Regions from separate parts of the Macrococcoides bohemicum genome, predicted to be linked through region 1. Evidence: riboswitches for the same ligand, from Rfam matches in the RefSeq annotation. Region 1 holds a riboswitch; the other holds the start of a gene.
The links. A riboswitch is a leader RNA that binds a small molecule or an ion and turns the genes downstream of it on or off. The one in region 1 is predicted to bind thiamine pyrophosphate.
Positions count from the first base shown of each region.

Region 2: another riboswitch for thiamine pyrophosphate. It lies ahead of HT586_RS01090 (ECF transporter S component); the one in region 1 lies ahead of HT586_RS05380 (3-oxoacyl-ACP reductase).

Region 1 covers NZ_CP054482.1:1,037,096-1,045,010, forward strand. The annotation lists gene HT586_RS05360 (GNAT family N-acetyltransferase) at 1-435, shown strand, start outside; gene HT586_RS05365 (NUDIX hydrolase) at 443-907, shown strand; gene HT586_RS05370 (GNAT family N-acetyltransferase) at 1,035-1,508, shown strand; gene HT586_RS05375 (IS6-like element IS257 family transposase) at 1,538-2,212, shown strand; TPP riboswitch at 3,268-3,372, shown strand; gene HT586_RS05380 (3-oxoacyl-ACP reductase) at 3,454-4,206, shown strand; partial or broken gene HT586_RS05385 (NtaA/DmoA family FMN-dependent monooxygenase) at 4,219-5,435, shown strand; gene HT586_RS05390 (ABC transporter permease subunit) at 5,523-6,371, shown strand; gene HT586_RS05395 (hypothetical protein) at 6,371-7,264, shown strand; gene HT586_RS05400 (NUDIX hydrolase) at 7,814-7,915, shown strand, end outside.
Region 2 covers NZ_CP054482.1:204,787-212,701, reverse strand. The annotation lists gene ahpC (alkyl hydroperoxide reductase subunit C) at 1-260, opposite strand, end outside; gene HT586_RS01105 (sodium-dependent transporter) at 497-1,831, opposite strand; gene HT586_RS01100 (energy-coupling factor transporter transmembrane component T family protein) at 2,119-2,910, opposite strand; gene HT586_RS01095 (ABC transporter ATP-binding protein) at 2,894-4,306, opposite strand; gene HT586_RS01090 (ECF transporter S component) at 4,310-4,894, opposite strand; TPP riboswitch at 4,965-5,072, opposite strand; gene HT586_RS01085 (GNAT family N-acetyltransferase) at 5,224-5,745, shown strand; gene HT586_RS01080 (formate/nitrite transporter family protein) at 5,861-6,691, shown strand; gene HT586_RS01075 (GNAT family N-acetyltransferase) at 6,734-7,012, opposite strand; gene HT586_RS01070 (hypothetical protein) at 6,970-7,188, opposite strand; gene HT586_RS01065 (PPK2 family polyphosphate kinase) at 7,313-7,915, shown strand, end outside.

The sequences.
Region 1 (7,915 bases):
GTAGAATCGACATCTGACTGTATGTTAATGGAACCGGGAGAGCGTAATAATAGTATTGAGAAACAAACGAAAATGATTGAGCATTTTAATAATCAATCTAATAGCACATTATTAGTTGCTGATAATGAAGGATTATGTGGTTATCTTATCGCGATAGGCAATACTTCTTTACGAAATAAACATTCTGCGTATTTAGTAATAGGCGTACATCAAGATGTAAGAGGACAAGGTGTAGGAACTTTGCTATTTGAAGCAGTTGAACAGTGGGCTAAAACTGTCGGTATAACGAGATTAGAATTAACAGTTGTAACCGAGAATGAAGCAGGTGTTAAATTGTATCAGAAAAGTGGATTTGAAATAGAAGGCACAAAACGAAGATCATTGAAGATTAATAATAAATTTTATGATGAATATTATATGAGTAAATTATTGTAGGTGACTTATGAATTATATACAAAAGATGAGACAACATGTTGGGCATCATTGTTTAATTGTGATTGGTGCCGGTGTGATTATTGAACAAGACGAAAAGATTCTCTTAGAACAAAGAGCAGACAACGGACTATGGGGTATTCCGGGTGGATTGATTGAAATAGGAGAAAAGGTAAAAGATGCTGCAATAAGAGAAGTGACAGAAGAAACAGGATTAATTCCAAAAGAAGTAGACTTGTTTGGTATATATTCAGGCGCAGATTACATCGTGACATATCCAAATGGTGATGAAGTTTATTCTGTTTCGATTATTTTTTATACAAAACAATTTGATGGTGAACTAACTATTTCTGATGAGTCTAAACAATTACGATTTGTATCTCGTGAAGAAATGAAAGATGTTGAGATCAATCCACCACATAAAGAATTTGTAAGTGATTGGGTGGAAGGAAAAATGGATATTAATATTTATTAATGTAATTAAGTAAAAACATAATTAAATCACAGGATCACTAAGTTTGTAATGGACTCATCTTTTGATGAAGTCTTAGAGAAAGGCAATGTTTTTTTGTTTCGATAAATACAATAATAGGAGTGTATTAATGGAATTTAGAAGACTGACGATTAATGATGAAATATTATTCATGGAGTATTTTAATGCTTGGGGAGATGAACAAAAAAGCATAGTCCCTTCAGCTACAAACATTAAACGATATAAATCTTTTCAAGACTTTATCAATAATTTAGAAGAACGTGAAAGATTATATGAAGTATTAAACACTACATTATTTTTAATTGATGATGGAAAAATCATAGGTTCTTCTAATGTACGTCATCACTTAAATGAGTTTTTAACGAATTATGGTGGTCATGTTGGGTATGGAGTAAGACCTGATATGAGAGGTCAAGGTTATGCGTCAAAGATTCTAAATGAGTCCTTAAAATTTTTGAAATCTTTGAATGTAGAAAAAGCACTTATTACATGTGATGAAGAAAATATTGCGAGTAGAAAAGTAATATTAAACAATGGTGGTGTACAAGATCAATCGGGTTCTGTTGCAAAATTGAATTTATAGTATAATTTTAACAAAAAGGAGTCTTCTGTATGAACTATTTCAGATATAAACAATTTAACAAGGATGTTATCACTGTAGCCGTTGGCTACTATCTAAGATATGCATTGAGTTATCGTGATATATCTGAAATATTAAGGGAACGTGGTGTAAACGTTCATCATTCAACGGTCTACCGTTGGATTCAAGAATATGCCCCAATTTTGTATCAAATTTGGAAGAAAAAGCATAAAAAAGCTTATTACAAATGGCGTATTGATGAGACGTACATCAAAATAAAAGGAAAATGGAGCTATTTATATCGTGCCATTGATGCAGAGGGACATACATTAGATATTTGGTTGCGTAAGCAACGAGATAATCATTCAGCATATGCGTTTATCAAACGTCTCATTAAACAATTTGGTAAACCTCAAAAGGTAATTACAGATCAGGCACCTTCAACGAAGGTAGCAATGGCTAAAGTAATTAAAGCTTTTAAACTTAAACCTGACTGTCATTGTACATCGAAATATCTGAATAACCTCATTGAGCAAGATCACCGTCATATTAAAGTAAGAAAGACAAGGTATCAAAGTATCAATACAGCAAAGAATACTTTAAAAGGTATTGAATGTATTTACGCTCTATATAAAAAGAACCGCAGGTCTCTTCAGATCTACGGATTTTCGCCATGCCACGAAATTAGCATCATGCTAGCAAGTTAAGCGAACACTGACATGATAAATTAGTGGTTAGCTATATTTTTTTACTTTGCAACAGAACCAAATATAATATCCTTTTAAGATTTAGTATTACTTTATGCATATATAACGTATTATCTGTTTACTATTATTAAGGTATAAAAATGCAACTCACTTCCATAATTTTGATAAAATAATAATGATTTTATTTGTGCAATCAAATAATCGTTCAAGTGGAGCAAATAAGAAATTAATTGAAAAATCATTAGAATACGTAAAAGAAAATAATGCAAGATATGTATGTTTATAAACTGGTGTAGATAACGTGAAAGTACAAGGGTTATATGAAAAAATGGGTATGTCAGTAGATAATGAAGTATTGCAGTACTCAAGAGTATTATAATATATTTGTATTTATAAGCTATCCATTGTAAAATGTAAATGAAAAGAGGAGCGCGGTAACACTCCTCCTGTAGATCCGTTTATACGGTGACTAGCCAATGTTATTTTTTTACTCAATAACCACTCAGCTCTGTCAAGCTTATGAGTGGTTATTTTTTGTCTTTGTCATTTAGTCTAATAATGAGCGGTATAATGATTGCAAACATCATCAACATTATACTCAATAACTCAAAATCAGTCATGCTTTCCTTTCCAGGAGAAACACCTAATAAACAAAATCAAAGGCATCACCTCCTAGGGCTAGCCACCACTATAAACTTATCTACAAATACTATTATAAAGAGTAAATAAAATAATTAGAACAAACGTTCTCTAATTGTTATTTTTGCATTTACATGAAATCCATTGTAAAATGTAAATGAAAAGAGGAGTGATACACACACTCCCTTGTAGATCCGTTTATACGGTGACTAGCTTTTTATGGTTACAATTTCGAATAACCACTCAGCTTAGCCAAGCCATTTAGTGGTTATTTTTTTGATTATCTATTAGTCTAATAATGAGTGGTATAATGATGGCAAAAATCATCAACATTATACTTAATAACTCAAAATCAGTCATGTTATCATCATGTATTGACAAAACATACAATTATTTGTATATTGAAGTCAACTTAAGAAATACACTAGGGGCATTTAACGATAAATTGAGATGAGGTAGTCCTCAGACCCTTTGAACCTGATCTAGTTCAAACTAGCGTAGGGAAGTGTGCTAATGAACTGGTCTATTTATTATGTCTTTTTCATGCACCTTTCTATCAGGAAAGGTGTATTTTTTATGAATAAAATCATAGAGGAGAATATTTGATGAAAACTGTAATGGTTACTGGCGGAGCTAGAGGTTTAGGAGAAGCAATCGTGAAAGGTCTCAATGCTGAAGGTTATAATGTGATTATTAATTATTTTCAAAGTGAAGATGCTGCAATTTCATTAGTAGCATCATTTGGAGAAGATAAAGCGTTAGCTTTTAAAGCTGACGTTACAAAACGTGCAGAAGTAGATGCAATGGTGAAAGCAGGGATAGAGAAGTTTGGCAAAATTGACGTAGTTGTAAATAATGCACTTGTTGGATTTAAGTTTGATCCAGTAGCACAAAAGGCATTTAAAGATTTATCGTGGGAAGATTATCAACAACAAATTGATGGAACGATGAAAGCTGCATTCAACATAAGTCAAAGTGTAATCGATGGTTTTATTGAGCAAAGAGATGGAACGATTATCAGTATTGGCACAAATTTATTCCAAAATCCGGTTGTACCTTATCATGAGTATACGACTGCTAAAGCAGGTTTACTAGGGATGATGCGCAATATCGCAAGTGAATTAGGACAATATGGCATTCGTGCAAATATGATTTCCGGTGGTTTACTGAAAACAACTGATGCTTCTAGTGTAACGACAGATGAAGTATTTGAATTAATCGCTAATTCTACACCACTTAGAAAAGTTACAACACCACAAGATGTTGCAAATATGGTTGTCTACTTAGCATCTGATAGAGCGAAAGGAATTACAGGTCAAAATATCACTGTTGATGGTGGGTTAACGATGAACTAGGGGGAGTTTTAAATGTCAAATATGCATATCCGCATATTGATTTATGGTGTAGGACATCATTTGGCGGCATGGAAAGCACATGATTCTCAAATACATCGTTTGCTGATAATCAAGCATTTAATGCAACACATGAAAATGTAATGCCAGCGATGTGGCTAGATCCAATCGTAAAACTTTCAGCAATATCACAAGTAACTAACAATGTTGGTTTAGTATGTACGATATCAGGAACATTTATGAATCCATATCATGTAGCCAGACAAATTCAATCTTTACAGCATATATCGAAAGGTCGTATGGGGTGGAATCTGGTTACTTCCATGACAGATGAAGAAGCAAAAAATCATAGTATGGAGTATTTACCTGCTCATGCACAAAGATATGAAAAAGCTAGAGAATTTGTAACAATAATAGATAAATTATTTGAATCATGGGATGAAAAAGATTTTATTTATAATAAAGAAAATCATCAAATGATAAAACATTAAAATATACAACCAATCAATCATATGGGTAAGTATTTCCAGGTACGAGGGCCATTATCAACACCAAATTCTAAGTATGGAAAACCTATTGCAATGCAGGCAGGTGCTTCAGATGAAGGATTAAAATTAGCAGCAGAACAAGCTGATGCTGTGTTTTCCGTAAGCTGGAATATCTCGATGGCTAAAAGATATCGCGAACGATTGAAACAGGCAGAAGAAAAAGAAGGAAGAAAGAATAAAATTAAAGTTCTACCAGGTTTAGTTACCTACGTTGCTGAAACTGAAGAAGAAGCTTATGCAAAGAAACAAGTCTTAGATAATATGCTGGATATTGCAAGTTCATTAAAAATACTGGAATTTTTTATTCATCAGGACACTTCAGGATGGGATTTAGATGCGAAAGTACCTGACTTACCACCTTTAGCATCGTTTACTGGACCGAAAGGAAGATATGAAACAGTACTTGAAATTATCAAAGATAAAGATCCAACGGTAAGAGAACTTTTAGGATATTTAGCAGCAGGTGGTGGACATTTGACTTTAATCAGTACGCCGGAAATGATAGTAGATGAATTGGAAAAATGGTTGAAAGAAGGTGTAGCAGACGGATTTAATCTCATGCCACCAACTTTACCTAATAGTTTGGATGATTTTGTTAAACTCATCATACCAGAATTACAATCAAGAGGTTTGTTCAGAGAGGATTATCATACTTTCACATTGAGAGAACATTTAGAAATATAAATAAATATATAGATCTCTAAAAGAGGTCTATTTTTTTTTTTTTCATATATAATATAAATAACTAAAAATTCTGAAAAAGGAGTATATATGAAAAACATAATAAATATTTCCATCACCATTCTTATGCTCTTTTTTATTGCTTGTTTACCATCACTTTTTCACAATCAAAAAATAGATGTTTCTAATTTATTTATTGCAATTAAAGACACGTTTCATTCATTATTACATCCTAATTCAATCGTATTTGAGAATTTAAAGTCAGGTGTCAAACATGATATTTTCCCATTTATTATTGAACCTTGGGTAAATTCAATGACTATACTATTTAGTGCGCTTATTATCTCTTTATTATTCTCATTAATAATCGCATTCTTGATGTATCAATCTCAAGTATTTCACAGTATTGTAATGCATATTAACCGCGTATTAAGTATTGTGCCTGATATTTTTTATATCCCTGTATTTATTTCAATTATTATATTCATTTATCTTAAAACACAAGTGTTGATATTTGATGTTGCATCAAGTCATGAACAAAACGCTGTTATATTCCCGATTTTATTACTGCTAATTATCCCAATAACAAATAGTATTACTGTGATTAATCAATTATTAATTGCAGAAAGAGAAGAAAGCTATGTATCTTTTGCAAGAAGTAAGGGTTTAAATAACAAAGAAATTTTCTATCGTCATATTTTAAAGAATATACTAACAGGCTATTTTATTAACTTTAAACAAATTGTCTGGGTGACTTTATCAAGTTTATTATTTTTAGAACGATTATTAAATGTATTTGGAATTTCTGTTTTTATTTTTGAATATAATACGCCAGTTGTCTTGTTTATCTCATTTCTATTGATGTATATTCCAATTCGATTATTATTTTTCTTTGCTGAATTATATACTAAACAAACAACAGGAAGGAGCATGTCATAATGAAACGCATTTATCTTTCTATTTGTTTGCTCATCATTCCTGCGATTATTGGATTTATTTACTTTGATATATTAAAGGGGAAGGTGAAAAAGACCGATTTCTTATATGATAAAGATGGGAATATGTTGGCGAGTTCACCATTTCCGCCCGGAAAAGATTATATATTTGGCGTTGATAGGAACTCTAGACATATGGCTTATGAAGTATTATCTGGGTACAGAATCACATTAACACTACTTATTGTTGTTGCTTTAATGACACTCATCATAGCGATCATCATAGGAACTTATTTAGCCTTTAAGAAAAGTAATTTGGCGTTAATTGATCAATTCATGCATCCGTTTTTTTATATACCACAGTCGATATTAGGTTATTTATTACTAAAACCTATACTTTATGAACCAATCGATCAATTTACGACAACACAAAGTTTTCGAATAATATTTAATTTAATTATTCTAATTATACTCATGTTACCAACAACGATAGTATTAGTGAAATCAGCAACACAAATGATATTAGAAAAAGAATTTATCAGTAGTGCGAAGACAATGAGTCCATCTAAAGTTTATATCTTTTTAAAGCATTTATTACCAAATATGCTGATACAATATGTCATCATATTTTTTAGAATTATGTTTCAGACGCTAGTAGTCATATCACACCTCGCTTTTTTTAAAATATTCTTTGGAGGAACAGATGTATGTTATGGACCAGGTTGTTTAATTAATGAGCAACCAACGATACCAGAACTAAGCAGTTTACTTGGATTTCATTTCTATGATTTACAAGTTGCTTGGTGGACATTCTATTCACCATTATTTGCAATAATCTATATGTTGTCTATTTGTCAGTATGTTTATCAACGATTAGATGTTATGAGTACAAAGTGATTTTTTCCTTAATCTATTATTTATTAATAAATTGCTTATTGATAAAATAGTATTAATTGAAGAAAAGGAGCACCACAATGTCAATAATATATAGGTTAGAAGCAGTAAATTTTATTGTTTATAAATATTGGAATTTCTATCCGATTCATGATAATAAAAATATAAAAGAACTGCAACTGATATTCTAACTATGAATAAAAGAAATCAATGAGATTTTATCGTGATAGCAGAAAATACTGCTGAGGTTATCACTGTATGCATGGCATGGAAATCATCATTTAGAACATATCAAGATAGCACTTAGTATTACTAAGGGAGAATAAATTTAGTTAAAAAAATTATGAGAGATAATATGCATTAAAAATGAAAAGACATAGTTAGAGTTGTGTTATGTAAATTTATTAATATAGATCTCTAAAAGAGGTCTATTTTTTTATAATTTAATGTATAATATAAATGACTAAAAATTCTGAAAAAGTAGCTTGTTTCAAAATTTTTGGATAGTTTAAATATTAATTAAAAATTTATAAGGGATAAGGGGATTTTATAATGGAAAAGATAAATATTTTTAATAGCAACTATACTTCAAAAGGGGTTATGACTTATGAAGAGGCGCATCAAAATGAAGAATGGCATGAGACTTTTCAATGT
Region 2 (7,915 bases), 830 kb from region 1:
TGATCGTGCCATGCTTTATGTGTAAAGTGAGTATCACAAGATACAGAATATACGTTAGCTCCTAAACCTTGTAACGTTTCATATTGATCTTGTAAATCTTCTAATTCAGTTGGACAAACGAAAGTGAAATCTGCTGGGTAGAAGCATACGATATTCCAGCTACCTTTCATTGATTCATTTGATACTTCAACAAATGCATCTGATTTTGGATCATAAGCATTAGCTGTGAATGGTAAGATTTCTTTGTTAATTAATGACATGTGTAATTCCTCCTGAGAATTTATTAAGTAATTTCAAATAATCTCTAGATTAGAATTATTCTAATCTCTACAAAACTTATTATTACATGACGAACGTATTAAGTCAACCAACTCAATCTTTAAAATTATGAAAATTATTTGTCGTATTTTTATTTTTTCTAAAATAAAAAGAATTACTAAAACTCATTTGTGGAAAATTACTTTTTACAATATCAATTACAGTGCCTCATTCTCATTTACTTGATAATCAAAGTAACAAATACAGCCAGGATAACAAGCGGAATAATATAGCGCAACAAGAAAGCCCAAATTTTAAATAAACCTCGATATTTACCATCCATTAATTCATGCTTAGCAATTGCAGTATCTAGTTTGTAACCCGCAAATAACGCATAACATAATGCTCCAATCGGTAACATAATGTTCGAAACTAAATAATCCATATTATCAAAGAATGTTCCTGCTAAAAATTTCATTTGACTTAAAGTACCGTTCGATAATGCAGAAGGTACACATAAAATAAATAATAGTAATGCGATGAAATATACATATTTTTTTCGTTTCTTTTGTTCGTGCTTAATTGCGTTCGAAACATTAATTTCAATTAATGAAATAGACGATGTAATAGTTGCAAAAAAGAATAGCGATAAAAATATAAGATAAAAGATACTTCCAAACGGTAACTGATCGAATACATACGGTAAAACGATAAACAATAAACCCGGACCTTGTGCATTATCGATGCCTAATGAAGCAGTTGCAGGAAATATTGCAAGTCCTGCAAGTATCGTAACCAGTATATTTAAACCGACAACAGAAAAGGCAGATTGAACAATGTCTGTCTTCTTATCTAAATACGATGCATATGTTAACATGCCACCAAATCCTACTGAAAGCGAAAAGAATGATTGACCCAAAGCAAAAAGTACTCCTTCAGCATTCAGTGAATTAAAATCAGGTTTCAGAAAATATACAACGCCATCCATTGCATTTGGAAGCGTTAAAGAACGAATGATAATCACAATAAATGCAATAAACAACATAGGCATCATTATTTTTGAAGCTTTTTCAATCCCATCCTGAATGCCACGGGAAACAATTATCGCAGTAAGAAAAATAAATAATGCAGCGCCAAGTATTGCATATATCGGGTTACTAATCAGATGACCAAATAATCCCTCGTAATTCTTCGTGTGTTGATTTGTAACTATTACATAAACAGTCCTCATCATATAAAGTAAAATCCATCCACCAATCACACTGTAAAAACTAAGTAAGAAGAAAACACCGACATTACCTAGATGACCTATTAAATTATAAAATCTATTGCCTGTAATTTTTCCGAACACTTCTGTGCTATATGTCTTTCCGTGTTTACCTATTACGAATTCTGCTAATAATAACGGCATACCTATAAATAATGTAAATATCATAAACAGTACTAAAAACGCTGCACCACCATTATCAGCCATGACATACGGGAATTTCCACATCGCACCAAGTCCTATTGCCGAACCTGCACTTGCTAAAATAAATCCAATCTTCGATCCCCAAACAGATCTTTTTTCCATGTGTAATCCCTCATTTCATATAATTTTTTAAACAAAAAAGAGGCCAATGCATATGCATCGACCTCAAAAAAAGAGACCTTATGCATACGCAACCGGCCTCAAGTAACGCGAATGAAGCCGTCATAGATACTTATATCTATGACGGGCATAAATATAAGTTATGACAGCTGCCACCACATATTTAATTTTGTACTGTGCTGTACAAAAGTCTTCATTCTAATTACCTCGCTTGTTTAAGATTACTGATTATTCTATCAGTATATTGATTATGCGTCAAACAAATCTATTTAACGTACATCCGTTATATGCGTTATAGGAAAATACATCGCCAATAAATAAGCAGTTACAACCATTATTAAAAAGACAACTATCAATAAAATATCCCGATAGCTAAATGGAACATGATAATAGTACGTTCTAGTTCCATTATGGAATCCTTTTTTCTCCATTGCGACAGACAAACGATGTGCACGTCTAATATTTTGACTTAATAGTGGTATAATCAAATGCTTTATTCGATTCAACCCTCTATATTGGCTCGAATCTATAACATGATAACGCATTTTCAATGCATTGCGTAATTGGAAGAAAGACTCAAACATCATCGGCACCATACGGATGGCTGCCATAAATGCATAGGCGTATTTAGGCTTTACCTTCAAATGCTGCATTAAACTATAGAATACTTTTACAATTTCACTTGTAAAGGCAATACTTAAACCAAAGAAACTGACTGTAATCGTTCTAAGCGATAAATGTATTCCTCTATATAAACTTTCTTCTGTAATATGCACAATGCCCCATTTAAAAAGCGTAGTACTTCCGTCACCATAGAAAACCATAAATAATGATGAAGTGAAACTAAACAACATCATCACACTTACAAAAGCTATAATAAGTTTCAAACGCACACCACTAAATCCAATCATAAAGATAAACATAATAATAGCTAGATAGAGCATCCAGTCAAAATTATGAATAAATATGACAAGCACAAATAGTAAGACTCCTAATATCAACTTAGTAATCACATTCACATGATCCATAAATGTATGATAAATCTTAAACTGTTCGTACATTATCACCCCTCCTCACTTCAGAAAGTATGCCACCCTGAATGCGTAACACGGTAGAAGGGTATCGCTTTATGATTTCATCATCATGCGTCACCATAATAATCGTCTGTCCGGATTGCACACGTGCTTTAAATAACTCAATAAGTTCGAACGTATTATGACTATCGAGACCAAATGTCGGTTCATCTAGTAACACAATATCAGCTTTTGTACTTAATGCCGTCGCAACACTCAATCTCCTCTTTTGTCCCATAGAAAGTTCAAAAGGATGACGATCTTTTAGATGGTACAGATTTAATTGCTTTAATAAATGCGTTGTTTTTTCTCCTGCCTGAGCTTTATCTAAAAATTGAAAATTAAAGAATATTTCATCATATACACTACCCTGGATAAATTGCAGCTCAGGATTTTGGTAAACAAGATACATGTTACGTGCTGCATCTTTCACCTTACGCAATGGTTTTCCATTATATTGTATTAAACCATCATAAGGAATAAGTTGCATCAAAGATTCTAATAATGTTGTTTTTCCTGTTCCATTCTTTCCGGTAATCGCAATCCATTCATGACTATTCACGACAAGTCCATCAATTTGATATAACTTTTTTTCTTTTCGCTTTACAGTAACATCTTCAAGCTTGAGCTCAAACTTGTGAGATGGATAATCATAATGCAATGATTTCGGTGCAAATTGATACGCATTTGGATGCCATACACCATACTTGTTTAATAAGTCTTCATGGTTATTAAGAATAAATTGCGGGGTTCCTTGCGTAACCAATTTACCATTCGCATCCATCAATAAAATCCGATCAACATATTGCCAGATATGTTCAACCTTATGTTCTACGATAAGTACTGTCTTATCCTGCCATAAATCAATCATCAATTCCCATAAATGCTTTGTCGCATCGCTATCGAGCATCGCTGTAGGTTCATCTAGAAACCACGTATCAGCATTCTGCAACAATGACCCTGCAATTGCTAGTTTCTGTTTCATACCACCACTGAGTTGATTGATTTGTTGTGAAGGTCCAACATCCAGACCAACTTTAATCAAAACATCATTAATCAAGTGATTCATTTGCGATTTATCAACGTTTTGATTTTCCAGTATAAAAGCTAGTTCTTCATATACTTTAGGCATACAAAATTGACTATCTGGATCCTGAAATATAACACTAGCATTCATATCACGTTCTAATACATCATATTTCATCGGCAAATCGATCAACTCAGGGACGATACCACTTAGTACGTTCAGTAATGTGCTCTTCCCAGAACCTGAAGGTCCTAGCAATAATACTTTTTCTTTATCTGCTATCGTAATATCGATACCGTCAAATATCTTTTCTTTTTCACCGGGGTATTTCAATCTTAAATTTCTAACAGATAACATCATCTATAAACTATCGTAATCTGATTGAGTTGACGTTCTAAACAGCTTCGTTACACCTGTCTGATCTAATGCTTTTACAATTAAATACGATAATACCCCGGTTACCAGTGCTCCACTAATCAAACGCATAATTATATAAAGCAGTACGTTCCATCCCGCTACTTCAGACATATATCCATAGAAATACTCAATCGGCAGACTTATAATTGCAGCAGCAACACCCGCTAATATACACACCATCATGCTGCGTGATTGATATTTAAATAACATGAATACAAACTCACAAGCCAACCCTTGTAAAAATGCAAATACAAACGTCGGAATGTCGAATTTCCCCATTACGATTGTCTCTCCTGCACCCGCTGCAAACTCTGCCAGTAATGCAATTCCTGCTTTTGGAACAATTAAATACGCCACAACTGCAGCCATAAACCAAACACCATATATTAACTGTTCAAAATGTAGCCCTAATGGTTTCATTGCCTCATAAGGTAACCAGACAAAATTGTATGCCACCGCAAATAATACTGCTACTAACACTGTCACTAATATATCTGACAACTTCAAACCCTGACTATTTCTGTTCATTTTCATTCCTCCATAAAAAATACGCACCCTTCTATAGAGAAGACTGCGTAAGGAAAAATAGACACATTAATACTGTGACTATACACTTCCCTACGCTAGTATCATCTAGATCAGGTTCAAAGGGTCTAAGGCTACAGCCTTATCTCAGTTTTTTTATAAAACACCCCTAGTGCGCTTATTTAATTTGTTATTTTTACAGTACTCGCGAAACTAAATTTTGTCAACACGAAATTTTATTTCATCAATATATTACTATTCAAATATTGATTGCATAAACATTCATTTAAGCTCATAATGTGATTAACAAATTGACTAAAGGAGCTCGCTTTATGAATAAAATTGTAATACGCAAAGTTACAGAAAACGATCTCAATACTCTAATCAATATAAGCAAAAAAACATTCGATGATACTTTCAGACCGGATAATAAGGATGAAGTTATCGATCATTACTTAAAGACATCTTTCACTAAAGAAAAGATGATGACGCAGCTTAATGATCCACATTCAGAATTTTATTTTGCTTTAATTGAGGATCAAGTTGCTGGTTACTTAAAAATTAATACCAATGAAGCTCAAACAGAAAATATAACGGATAGTTCACTCGAAATTGAGCGAATTTATGTCGACAAAACTTTTCAAAAACAAGGTATTGGTAAACATTTATATGAAAAGGCAGTATCACGTGCACAAGATCAGAACATCAAAAAAATATGGCTTGGTGTTTGGGAATATAACCATAATGCATTAGATTTTTATAAAAAAATTGGCTTTAAACATATCGATTCTCATGTCTTTCAAATGGGCGACGAAGCACAGACCGACTATATAATGATGCTTGATTTAGTATAATGTTCACCTTTTCACAAATTGACTATATACACGTTACTCAGTAACAGATATAATAATATTGTATTTATAACATTCATGTTTATTCATAAAATCTTGTTCAACAGGAGGCTCTACAATGGCTATTGAAATTCCAGCTAAAACTATCGAAGATACTTATGCTTCGAAAGGCAACATTGAAAATGTATTAAACCAAGTAGCAATGAAAGAGGTAATGGCAGATAAGACACCTGGGCGCTATATGTTAAAAGCGATTATGTCAGGTTTTTTACTAGCTATTATGGCAGTGCTTCAACTTGCAGCAAAGACACAATTTGCTGCAACTGAAAATGCAGGGCTTATCAATTTAGTAGGTGCAATTGCATTCAGTATCGCACTCGTAATGATCGTACTTACTAATTCTGAATTATTAACAAGTAACTTTATGTTCTTTACAGCGGGTTATTATTTCAAAACAATCACAATGGGTAAAATCATAAAAATATTTACGTTATGTTTCCTGGGAAATATTATTGGTGGATTTATCTTATTTGGAATGATGACAGGCACTAAAGTTATGACACCTGAAATGGTAGCAGCATTAACTAAAACAGTAGATGCAAAAACAATTGAATCAAGTTGGCATGCAATTTTAATTAAAGGGATATTCGCTAACTTCTTTATCAATATCGGTATTTATATTTCTTTACAATGTAAGGAAGTATTAGCTAAAGTATTCTTCATCGGTATCGGAGTAGTTATCTTTGTATTTATGGCTTACGAACACGTTGTTTACAATGCAGGATTGTTTGCCGGAATGATGTTCTACAATATCGATGCATTATCTTGGATTGACGTTCTGAAAAACTTATTTTATGCATATATCGGTAACTACATCGGTGGTGGTTTATTTATCGGATTAGTTTATGCATACTTAAACGGTAGAAGAGACGATGTCATCAGAAACTAAATAACTTTTTATTTGCGTGAAGTTTACACTTCACGCATTTTTTCACCTTGCAGTAAGCTGGGTATCTTCCCCCTCTACCTGATTACCTTGTACAAATCCAAGTTTTAAATACATGTCATGTGCAACGATATTAGGGACATCCACAAGTAACGTTATATATTTAATATGCGGAAAATTACTCATAATAAATTCCGGTAAAGCAAATAATGCTTGTTTTGCATAACCTTGTCTTAAATGTCTGTTGTCAGTCGAAAAAGATCTTAAATATATACTGTTATCTACTTCAAATTTGCTTTCAAATTCGCTATGTTCATGTAACACAAAAATACAACAGGTATTCCCTCTTCATTTAGTCCAAAAATTGGTGTGCGATTAGTATCTTCTTTTGCTACATTGATATTTATTTCAGGACTTTTCACAAACTTTAGTTGTTCTTCAGTTAACTCAAATTGTTCAAGTAAATCTTCGTGGTAATGGGTAGATTGAATAAGTTTCATAAATTCCTCTCTAAAGTCATCTTATTTCATAAGGATTATTATTAAATTATAACAAATAGATATAAATACTGTTTACTTCTATAGTTGCTAGGGAATACATTCAAAAAGTATATGGAGGGTTTCTATGGACATTAACCAATATAAAGTAATACCTAATACTAAATTTGATTTTAATAATTATAAATCAACAGAAAATGAAAAACAAAATAATGATAAGATAAAAGCGGATATCGTACCTGTTTTAACAGAAAAACTTGAAAAACTCCATCTAAAATTACATGCTGCTGAAAAGAATGGTATCATCGTTGTATTGCAGGCGCTAGATGCTGCCGGAAAAGATGAAGTTATCAGTTATATCTTCTCTAATCTAAGTGCACAGGGATTAAAGACTACTTCTTTCGGTAAGCCGAATGACACAGAACTTAAACATGACTATTTATGGCGTTATCATGAAGGTTTACCTGAGCGTGGGCAAATTGGAATTTTTAATCGCTCATACTATGAAGATGTACTTGCGCCAAGAATACATGATTCTGTTGCGACACACGAAACACCAAATAATGAAGTAGATGAATCAATTTGGAAAACACGATATCGTCAAATCAATGATTATGAACGTTATTTAACTGAAAATGGATTTGAAGTGATTAAATTCTTCTTCAACATGTCAAAAGATGAGCAACGTGATCGTTTACTTGAGCGAATGACTAATAAAGATAAGAACTGG